2 regions of the Lysinibacillus sp. FSL K6-4013 genome follow, and region 1 is predicted to be linked to the other one. Evidence: predicted binding sites of a transcription regulator. Region 1 holds the regulator's gene; the other holds the start of a gene.
What was found. The regulator Rex, encoded in region 1, represses fermentation and respiration genes when NADH is low (regulators of the CRP and FNR family bind a similar motif). The targets are predictions, from matches to a motif close to TTGTGAAATATTTCACAA.

Region 1 (5,146 bases):
TATGAAAAATGAAGACAAGTAAAGAAAAAGCCATGTGAAAGGTCACATGGCTTACATCTTTACATATTAATATTTTCGAGTTCTTCATTTAACTCAAGCCATTCTAATTCTAATAGCTCATGCTGTTCTTTAGCAGTTGCTAATTCGTCTTGAAGCATTGAAATTTTTTCATGGTCAGTGAAAATGGCAGAGTCACATAGAGCCTCCTCTAGGCTTGCAACAATAGTAGATGTTTCTTGCATCTTGCTTTCTAAATCTTCGATCGTACGTCTAATTTGACGTTCACGTTTTTTTGCCTCTTTATCTATTTTTGATGTAGACGTTTTATCAGGCAGATCTTGCTGTACTTGGGGTTGAGAGGCAGCATTCATTTGTGCTAGTTCCAATAGTTCCTGCTTTTTCTCTATATAATAATCGTAGTCACCTAAATATTCAAAAGAACCCGTTCCAGACAACTCCACCACTTTCGTCGCAATACGATTAATGAAGTAACGGTCATGTGAGACAAATAGAAGCGTACCAGGGTAATCAATTAAAGCATTTTCTAAAACCTCTTTGCTATCTAAGTCTAAATGGTTGGTAGGCTCATCGAGAATTAAGAAATTAGCCTTTTGCATCATTAGCTTTGCGAGCGCAAGGCGTGCTTTCTCGCCACCCGATAAAGAGGATACTGCTTTATCCACATCTTCACCACTAAAAAGAAAACGGCCTAATACAGTACGAATATCTTTTTCGTTCATAAGTGGCCATTCATCCCATAATTCTTTCAGGACACTCTTATTACTCGAGAGCTTTGCTTGCTCTTGATCATAATAGCCAATTTGTACATTCGTCCCATAACGAATACTGCCTGCAAGAGGGGCTAAATCCTTTACAATTGTTTTTAATAATGTCGATTTACCAACTCCATTTGGACCAACAAGGGCAATCCGATCCTCGCGAAAAGTGCGAAGGTTTATCCCACTAGAAATGGTACGATCATTATAACCAATCGTTAATTCATCAACAGATAAAACATCATTTCCACTTTGACGTTCAATCGAGAAACCGAAACTAGCGGATTTCTCATCACCGTCCGGGGATTCCATCCACTCTGTACGTTCAAGCATTTTACGTCGACTTTGTGCCATTTTTGTTGTAGAAGCACGTGCAATATTTTTTTGGATAAAATCCTCTAGCTTGGCCTTTTCATCTTGCTGACGTTCATAGAGTTTGACATCACGTTCATAATTTTTAGCTTTTTCATCTAAATAAGCACTATAATTACCAGGATATTTGGTAACACGATGACGGGATACTTCGTAGACAATAGAAACGACTTGGTCTAAGAAGTAGCGGTCATGGGAAACAATTAATATTGCGCCTTCATAGCCCTTTAAATAGGATTCCAACCAAGATAATGTTTCGATATCTAAATGGTTAGTAGGCTCATCGAGAATTAAAAGATCTGGTTTACTAAGTAAGAGCTTAGCAAGTGCTAAACGTGTGCGTTGTCCACCAGATAAGGAACTGATGGGTTTGTCATAGTCTTCGGAATAAAATTGCATACCATGAAGGACTGATCGTATGTCTGATTCATATTGATAGCCGCCAGCATCCTTGAACGTATGCTGTAATTGATCGTATTCCGACATAACTTTCGCATACATAGTAGGATTTTCATAAACAGTAGGATCAGCCATTTGTTGTTCAAGTGAGCGTAGGAGCTGTTCTTGTGCTAAAAGTGATTCGAAAATAGTCATCATTTCATTCCAAATCGTTAGCGTAGAGTTTAATCCTGCATGTTGCTCTAAATAGCCTATTTGAATACCCTTTGGGATAATGATATCGCCTGAATCATAGGACATTTGACCAGCAATTATTTTTAATAAAGTAGATTTACCTGCACCGTTTCGTCCTACTAAGGCAACACGGTCACGGTGTTGAACTTCTAATTTAACACCACTTAAAATTTCATCTGCAAGAAAGGATTTAGTTAGTTGATTGACCTGTAAAACAATCATTCTTGACACCTCAATTCTACCTTAGTGTAATGGATGAACGATTTGCATGCAATGTCCGTGCTTTACTTATTCCTAGCAGTCATGTAAGATTGAAACGATTTCTTTTTAGTTAGCTGCGTATAAGGCGCCATTAACTAAAGAGAAATACAGCAGGGGATTGCAAAAATGTTGTATATTGTTAAGGATGAATGTATTAAAATTAGTAGTTAAAGACAGTAAAATTGATGGAGGTACATCATAAGGAGGAAAAAGTTTGAAACAAGAATTAAAAATTCCACAAGCCACTACAAAAAGACTTCCTCTTTACTATCGATTTATTCAAAACTTTGCACAAGAAGGTATGGAACGTATTTCGTCGAAGGAATTGAGTGAAGCGATGAAAATAGATTCTGCAACTATTCGCCGTGATTTTTCTTATTTTGGTGCACTTGGGAAAAAGGGTTATGGCTACGATGTGCAGCATCTATTACAATTTTTTAGCCAGACGCTTGATCAACATGAAACGACAAAAGTAGCGTTAATTGGTGTGGGGAATTTAGGCAGTGCATTATTAAAATATAATTTTCAAAAAAATCATAATACACATATTGTGGTAGCATTCGATTCAAAAGCACCGAAGGATGGCAAAATGATCAGTAACATTCCTGTTTTTCATCCAGATTTATTGGAAGAAAAATATGCAGAATACGGTGCAGAGCTTGCTATTTTAACCGTTTCACCACGCTCCGCTCAAAAAATGGCGGATCGCTTAGCAGCCATGAATGCAAAGGGAATTTTAAACTTTACGCCAGAGCGATTAACAGTACCTGAAAGAATGCAGCTTTTAACCATCGATTTATCGGTAGAGTTGCAAGCGCTTATTTATTTAATTCGTAATCAGGAAGAGTGAAAACCATACATATTTTTAAGTGTAATTCACCGTTTCTGTCAAGATAGATAATTTAAATAAAATGAGGTCAAATCAGTGAGAGTGACGAAAAACTTTCACATATAATTAGTTAGCAAAATGGCGAAATATGCGTTAAAATGATGGATATAAAGAGGAGGTGGCTGTAATGGGTGGTATTGGTCCTATGAGCCTCATTATTATCGGAGTTGTCGCGTTACTAATTTTTGGTCCTAAAAAGTTACCAGAGCTTGGTAAGGCATTTGGTTCAACACTACGTGAATTCAAAAATGCTACTAAAGGTTTAGCCGACGAAGATGATGATGATAAGAAAAAGAAAGAACTAGATAAGTAAGTTAGGATGTTGAGGAATGAATCCAAAAGATCTAACTGTCATTGAGCATATAGAAGAATTAAGAAAACGGCTGTTCATTGTTGCCGTTTTCTTTGTTCTAGCTATGGCCGGCGCCTTTTTTGTCGCAAAGCCAATTATTAAATATCTTCAAATTACTGGAGAATCCTATAATATAGAACTCCATGCGTTTGATGTAGTAACACCGCTTTCAATTTATATTCAAGTTATATTTTTAATCTCTTTTATTGTTTCTTCGCCAATTTTAATGTATCAATTGTGGGCATTTATAAGTCCAGGACTAAGGGACATAGAACGAAAAGCAACCTTAAAGTATATTCCGTATGCGTTTTTATTATTTTTAGCAGGGCTGTCCTTTTCTTTCTTTTACTTATTTCCTTATGTCATAAAATTTATGATGGGTTTATCGAATGAATTAGACATACAACCAACAATTGGCATAAAGGACTATTTTTCATTTTTATTTAGACTTACAATTCCATTTGGTTTCCTTTTCCAATTGCCGATTGTAGTCCTATTCTTTTCACGTATTGGAATGTTAACTCCTGAAATACTAGTGCGTTTTCGAAAGTATTCCTATTTTGGTCTGTTTGTGTGTGCAGCTATAATTGCACCCCCGGAGTTGGCTTCGCATTTAATGGTATCAATACCATTGTTTATGCTATATGAAATAAGCATTATGATTTCACGTATTGGCTATAAAAAATACTTGCAATCAGAAGAAATGAGATTAAAAGAAGAGCAGGAAGCTGAACAAAAGCGCCAGATTGAAGAGGCACTTGAGCAGCAACGACGACAAATAGAAGAATTGAATCAACAGTAATAAATAAAGCTCGGTGCCCTAAATAGGACACCGAGCTTTTATGTTATTTTTGCATCTTACAATCGCTTTACAAAAATTTATTGCATTTTTTCTAGTTCTTGAAGAAACTTTTGCAATGGTTCCGCATAGAATTGTACAAGTGTCACAAATCCATTAAGCATGACGTGTGCAATAATAGACGTCCAAATGCGCTTTGTTTTGTGATATAAAAAGGCGAAGATTAAACCACAAATGGTATAAAGCAAGATATGTGAGAAGTCGAAGTGGATAATCGCAAAGAAAATGGCACTAACGATTGCTGCCACCCAGAAATTTGTTGTTTGGACAAGCGAGCCAAAGATCACTCTGCGAAAGACGAATTCTTCTAAAATGGGACCAAATACAACAATTGCTAATATGGCAATGGGAGCCCCTTTAGCTATCGCAACTATATCAGCAGTATTTTGTGAGCCTCCCTCAATACCGAAAACAGCCATCTCAATAGCAGCACCAATCATTTGTCCAAAGAAGACTAGGAAGAAGCCGATGATTCCCCACACAATTGTAAGTGGTATTGTTTCTTTTTTTCCTTGATAAATGTTCCAGAAGGCCTTATCTCGAGATGTAAGGATTAAGCTTAAAATGAGCGCTACAGCAAAACTTAAGGCAATATACCAACCTTGAGTAATGGGAGCTGCTTGTTCAGAAGCTAAACCCGTTACCTTCATGATGAGCTTATGGAACGGTAAGAGCAACCATCTGCTAGAGATTTGCATCAAGATATAAATCAGCAAAACATACAGGGCTGTTTTTTTATGTTTCGTTACTTTTTGAGAATTAGTCACAGTCAAAATCCTTTCCATTCATATGCTTCTTTTCTATTGTAGAGGAATATGGAAAGAAAACAAAATTTTTCGAAGTTCTGACTTGCAAAAAAAAGAGTGATTGATTATCATAATAATTGTGTTAGCACTCATTGATATAGAGTGCTAATAAATATCAACAATTATTTAATTATTAGGAGGTTGTTTCACTTGTTAAGACCACTAGGAGATCGTATTGTAATTGAACTAATCGAGGTA
Region 2 (5,146 bases), 1.6 Mb from region 1:
GCAAGCCCTCTCTTAATCAAGTATCCACGCTCAGTCACTCATCTCAACAGCAGAAAAGAAAGTGAATAATCCGAGCATTGTATCCATACATTTTAGAAGAATAGAAGTATTTTAGTTTGATTACGAACATAAAGAGGTGAACGATTGGAGAATTTGCCGCCGGGTTATTTTCAGGTGCCTCAGCCTATTCGAGGTGATGGGGCTGGAGGGGTGGATAAGGGGCCACGGGATGTTATGAGGGATTTAGAAAATCCTGATATGCTGGTGCCACCAACGACCGATGCGGGTTTGATTCCAAATTTGCGTTTCTCGTTTTCCGACACGCATATGACCTTAAATCAAGGTGGATGGTCTCGGGAAATTACGGTTCGTGAATTGCCGATTGCTACGACTTTGGCGGGTGTGAATATGAGTTTGAAACCAGGGGGCGTACGTGAGCTACACTGGCATCAGCAGGCGGAGTGGTCGTATATGCTGCTTGGTCATGCTCGTATTACGGCTGTCGATCAGAATGGTTGTAACTTTATAGCGGATGTGGGGCCAGGCGATTTATGGTATTTTCCACCTGGCATACCCCATTCCATTCAAGGGCTTGAGGACGGCTGCGAATTTTTATTAGTATTTGATGATGGGCATTTCTCTGATCTGAATACACTGTCTATCTCGGATTGGTTTACTCATACGCCAAAAGAAGTGTTATCAGCGAATTTTGGGGTTCCTATTCATGCTTTCGATCACATTCCGGGTGAACAAGTGTATATTTATCAGGATCGAGTGCCAGGTCCTATCGAATCACAGAAAGTGCAATCTCCTTATGGGGAGGTTCCGCAAACCTTTAAACATCGTCTCTTGGCACAGCCACCATTGAAAACACCTGGAGGAAGTGTGCGCATTGTCGATTCGACTAATTTCCCAATCTCTAAAAATATCGCGGCTGCACTGGTGGAAATTGAGCCAGGGGCGATGCGGGAGTTGCATTGGCATCCGAACAACGATGAATGGCAATATTATCTGCAAGGAAAAGGACGTATGACAGTTTTCACAGGAAATGGAACGGCTCGAACATTTGATTATCGGGCGGGAGATGTTGGCTATGTACCATTTGCCACGGGGCATTATATTGAAAATACTGGAACAGAGCCATTATGGTTTTTAGAAATGTTTAAAAGTGATCGATTCCAAGATGTGTCCTTAAATCAATGGATGGCCTTAACTCCGACAGAATTGGTGCAAAGTAATTTGCAGGTCGGTCCTGAGCTGCTTGAGGCTCTCAGAAAAGAAAAATGGCCAGTAGTGAAATATCCTGGTTTTTCCTATTATCCGAAATAATCAAAGCAGGTGAGGATGTTCTCGCCTGCTTTTAGTTTAATATTGATATTTTTTGCGTGTCAGGAGCAAAATAGCGATGGCTGGTATTGTACAAATGAGCATGGCTGCGAAGGACAGTCCTGGCGATATTTCGTATAAATAGCCACCTAAAAACGTCAGGATGGCGGTACTTAAGCCCATTGCTAATGCAGAGTATAACCCCTGTGCATTGGGGATTTGTTCCTTTGGTAGCGCTTTTGTTAAGTAGCGAATAAAGGCAAAATGCGCTAAAGCAAAGGATAATGCATGCAAGGTTTGGGAAGCGATAAATACCCAGACATTTGGGAACATAAAGATAAGTAACCAACGTAGGGAAGACCCGCTCGCTGCTAAGAGTAATAGGGACGATGAGCGCCATTTTGTCAATAACGTATCAGCCTTCATAAAGTAAAGAATTTCGCAAATAACAGCGATATTAATAATCATACCCATATAGAATGGATCAACCTGTAAATCTTCTAAATAAATATAACCGTAGCTATAATAGGAGGCATGTGCACCCTGGAGCAAGATCACGATGAATAAAACAATCGGGAAGCCTTTGATCGTCCATAGTGTTTTCATCGACAATGATTTTGCACGCTGTTCTTTTGTTGGTACTACGAGTAATTCCTTTGGTGTTGCTAATTGCTGCATAAGTAACATGCCCATCAATCCTATAATCATGCTCCAAAAGATGATGTTCTTTCCAAAAACGCCTGTCAGCATACTAATAATTAAAACAGCGATGACAAAGCCAAATGAACCATAGGAACGGCTTTTACCATAATGAATATTGCCATACTGCACAAGCGTAGCGGCACTGCTTTCCACAGCAGGTAATAGAGCTGGGTAAAAAACACTAAATAAAATGGTCACGATTAATAATGCTGTAAAGCCTGTGCTTGGAATATAGAGCAAGGCAGTTAGCAACGAGCCTATTGCTAAAATTGTAATGAGTCGTTTATTGTGTACGTATTTTGCAAGTGTTGGGAAGAAGAAGAGATTGGATGTGGCACGAGCTAGGAGCCCACAGCCCATCACTACACTTGCCTGCGAGACGGTTAGATGTTTCGCATCCACCAGCCAACCTGTCCAGTAGGGTAAGAAAATGCCCCACGTGATAAAAAATGTAAAGAAATTCTGAGAAAGCCATCGTTGATTGTTCATATAATTTTCGTACCTCCATTAACTATGTTGAATAATAGCATGTTCATCGCTACAATAATGTGAGATATCTCATATTTTTTATAGGAGAGAGAGAGAAAAAAATGCATATTTTAACAGCTGAAGCCCGTACCCATTATCTTGAAAAATATCCGATCGATGATTTTTTCTCATTTGATATCAATCCCTATTTAGAAGTCCGTCAGTTTGACAAGGGTGAGTGGATCTTCCAGGAAGGCTCCTTTCCAGACACAGTGTATTACATGATAGAAGGAAAGGCGAAGCTCTATATGACACATAAAAATGGCAAGGTTTCGCTTATTGAATACCTAGAAGCTCCTCTTTTTATGGGGGAAATTGAATTATTAAATGAGGCTAGGTATACAAAGGGGATACAAACCGTCACCAAAACAATTTGCTATTCAATTACACAGTCATGTAAGGATAAGTTACTTGCGGATGCCTTGTTTTTACGTAGACTTTGTGTATTTTTAGGGGAAAAAGCGACAAAAATGACATCTAAATATACACAAAATCAGGCCTATCCGTTGGAAAATCGCTTAGCAGCCTTTATCCAATTATCTGCCGACCAAGGTGTCTACAAGGAAAAGCATACGGAAATCTGTGAGTATTTAGGGGTCTCCTATCGCCATTTGTTATATGTCTTGGCACAGTTTTGTGAAGAGAGGATTTTGGAAAAGCGTAAGACGGGCTATCAAATTATTGATAAAACCCGTCTAGCCCAGCTTGCACAGGAAATACTATGAAAATAACCATTCCATAAAGGTTTCCTATTTTAATTTTTTCACGGTGTTTCCTATTTTTAGTTATGACAGCTAAGAAACACATCGCTACAGTTTTATAAGGAAAATGGATTTGACTTCTTTAGATGAAGTCAAATCCATTTTTGTTGTATTCACTTTTTTTAATTAGCCAGCGAGCGATATCCTTGCCGCTATGGTAAAAGTCCACTTCATTTACCTTGTTTTTTCGGATAGAGAGGTCAGGGATGTTTTCTAAAACGTCAAAAGGTAAAACACCGATACATAAATGATTATTTGATGGAAAATCTCCTTGCGGCTTATTGCCACTTTGTATCGCTTCACTATGCTTGTTCATTGAGTTTTGTGTCATATGGAATGCAAGTAGTTCTCCTTGTGCCAATGCAGTGCTTGATGAGTAACCAGTACCTTTCATTCAACATGCCCCCTTTTGTCGTTACATTTATTGTACAAGACTAGATGGAAAAATAGTCGTTATTTACAAGGCTTTTACAATAACTTTAAGGTTCATGGAAGATTTAGTAATTTGTAACCGTATTCATACCATTATGGAATAAAAACCATAGAAAACTGATATATATTCTTTTAAAAAAACTCATACACAAACTATTGTGAATTTTTCTAACACGAAGTATTATTGTAATTAGATTTAACGTGAAAGTTTTCACAAAGTCGCGAAATCGTTAGGAGGAATTTTTAATGAGTGCAATTCGAGTAGGTATTGTAGGATATGGAAATTTAGGACGTGGTGTGGAGTATGCCATTTCACAAAATCCAGATATGGAATTAGTAGCGGTGTTCACACGACGTGATCCTTCGACAGTAAACGTAGCAAGCAATGCGAGCGTATATTTAGTAGATGACGCTGAAAAATTCCAAAACGACATTGATGTTATGATTTTATGTGGTGGTTCTGCAACAGATTTACCAGAGCAAGGTCCACATTTTGCACAATGGTTTAATACAATTGATAGCTTCGATACACATGCGAAAATTCCTGAATTTTTCGATGCTGTAGATGCAGCGGCACAAAAATCTGGTAAAGTATCTGTTATCTCAGTTGGTTGGGATCCAGGTCTATTCTCTTTAAATCGTCTATTAGGAGAATCAGTATTACCAGTTGGTACAACATATACATTCTGGGGCGATGGCTTAAGTCAAGGACACTCAGATGCTGTCCGTCGTATCGAAGGTGTTAAAAATGCTGTTCAATACACATTACCGATTAAAGAAGCGGTAGAGCGAGTTCGTAACGGTGAAAACCCTGAATTAACAACACGTGAAAAACATGCACGTGAATGTTGGGTTGTGCTAGAAGAAGGTGCAGATGCAACAAAGGTTGAACAAGAAATTGTCACAATGCCTAACTATTTCGATGAATATAACACAACAGTGAACTTTATTTCTGAAGATGAATTTAAAGCAAATCATACGGGTATGCCACATGGTGGTTTTGTCATTCGCAGTGGTGACAGTGGTGCAAACGATAAACAAATTCTCGAATTCTCATTAAGACTGGAAAGTAATCCAAACTTTACATCTAGCGTATTAGTGGCTTATGCACGTGCAGCACACCGTTTAAGTCAAGCGGGTGATAAAGGGGCGAAAACAGTATTTGATATCCCATTCAGCCTACTTTCGCCAAAATCAGCTGCTGAATTACGTAAAGAATTATTATAATCTTAACGAATGATCCCGATTATCATAGAGTTGATAATCGGGAATTTTTTAAGCCTAAGTGTTTGCCAATGAAACGGTACAGTTGTGTAATGATGTTTTGTCCATTGTAAAAATTCATCTACATGTCGAATACCCAATTCTAAGACAGCTTGATAAATAAAAATGGAGGC

Region 2: the regulator Rex is predicted to act here: its motif matches at 2,575-2,592, upstream of yeiL (transcriptional regulator YeiL).

Annotation. Positions count from the first base shown of each region.
Region 1 covers NZ_CP152031.1:4,128,342-4,133,487, reverse strand. Annotated here, with positions in the region: gene MHB39_RS20440 (ABC-F family ATP-binding cassette domain-containing protein) at 60-2,003, opposite strand; gene MHB39_RS20435 (redox-sensing transcriptional repressor Rex) at 2,257-2,892, shown strand; gene MHB39_RS20430 (twin-arginine translocase TatA/TatE family subunit) at 3,059-3,244, shown strand; gene tatC (twin-arginine translocase subunit TatC) at 3,261-4,085, shown strand; gene MHB39_RS20420 (type II CAAX endopeptidase family protein) at 4,163-4,927, opposite strand; gene groES (co-chaperone GroES) at 5,099-5,146, shown strand, end outside.
Region 2 covers NZ_CP152031.1:2,521,143-2,526,288, reverse strand. Annotated here, with positions in the region: gene MHB39_RS12510 (oxalate decarboxylase family bicupin) at 145-1,329, shown strand; gene MHB39_RS12505 (MFS transporter) at 1,366-2,517, opposite strand; gene yeiL (transcriptional regulator YeiL) at 2,619-3,281, shown strand; gene MHB39_RS12495 (hypothetical protein) at 3,400-3,711, opposite strand; gene MHB39_RS12490 (diaminopimelate dehydrogenase) at 3,996-4,976, shown strand; gene MHB39_RS12485 (hypothetical protein) at 4,979-5,146, opposite strand, start outside.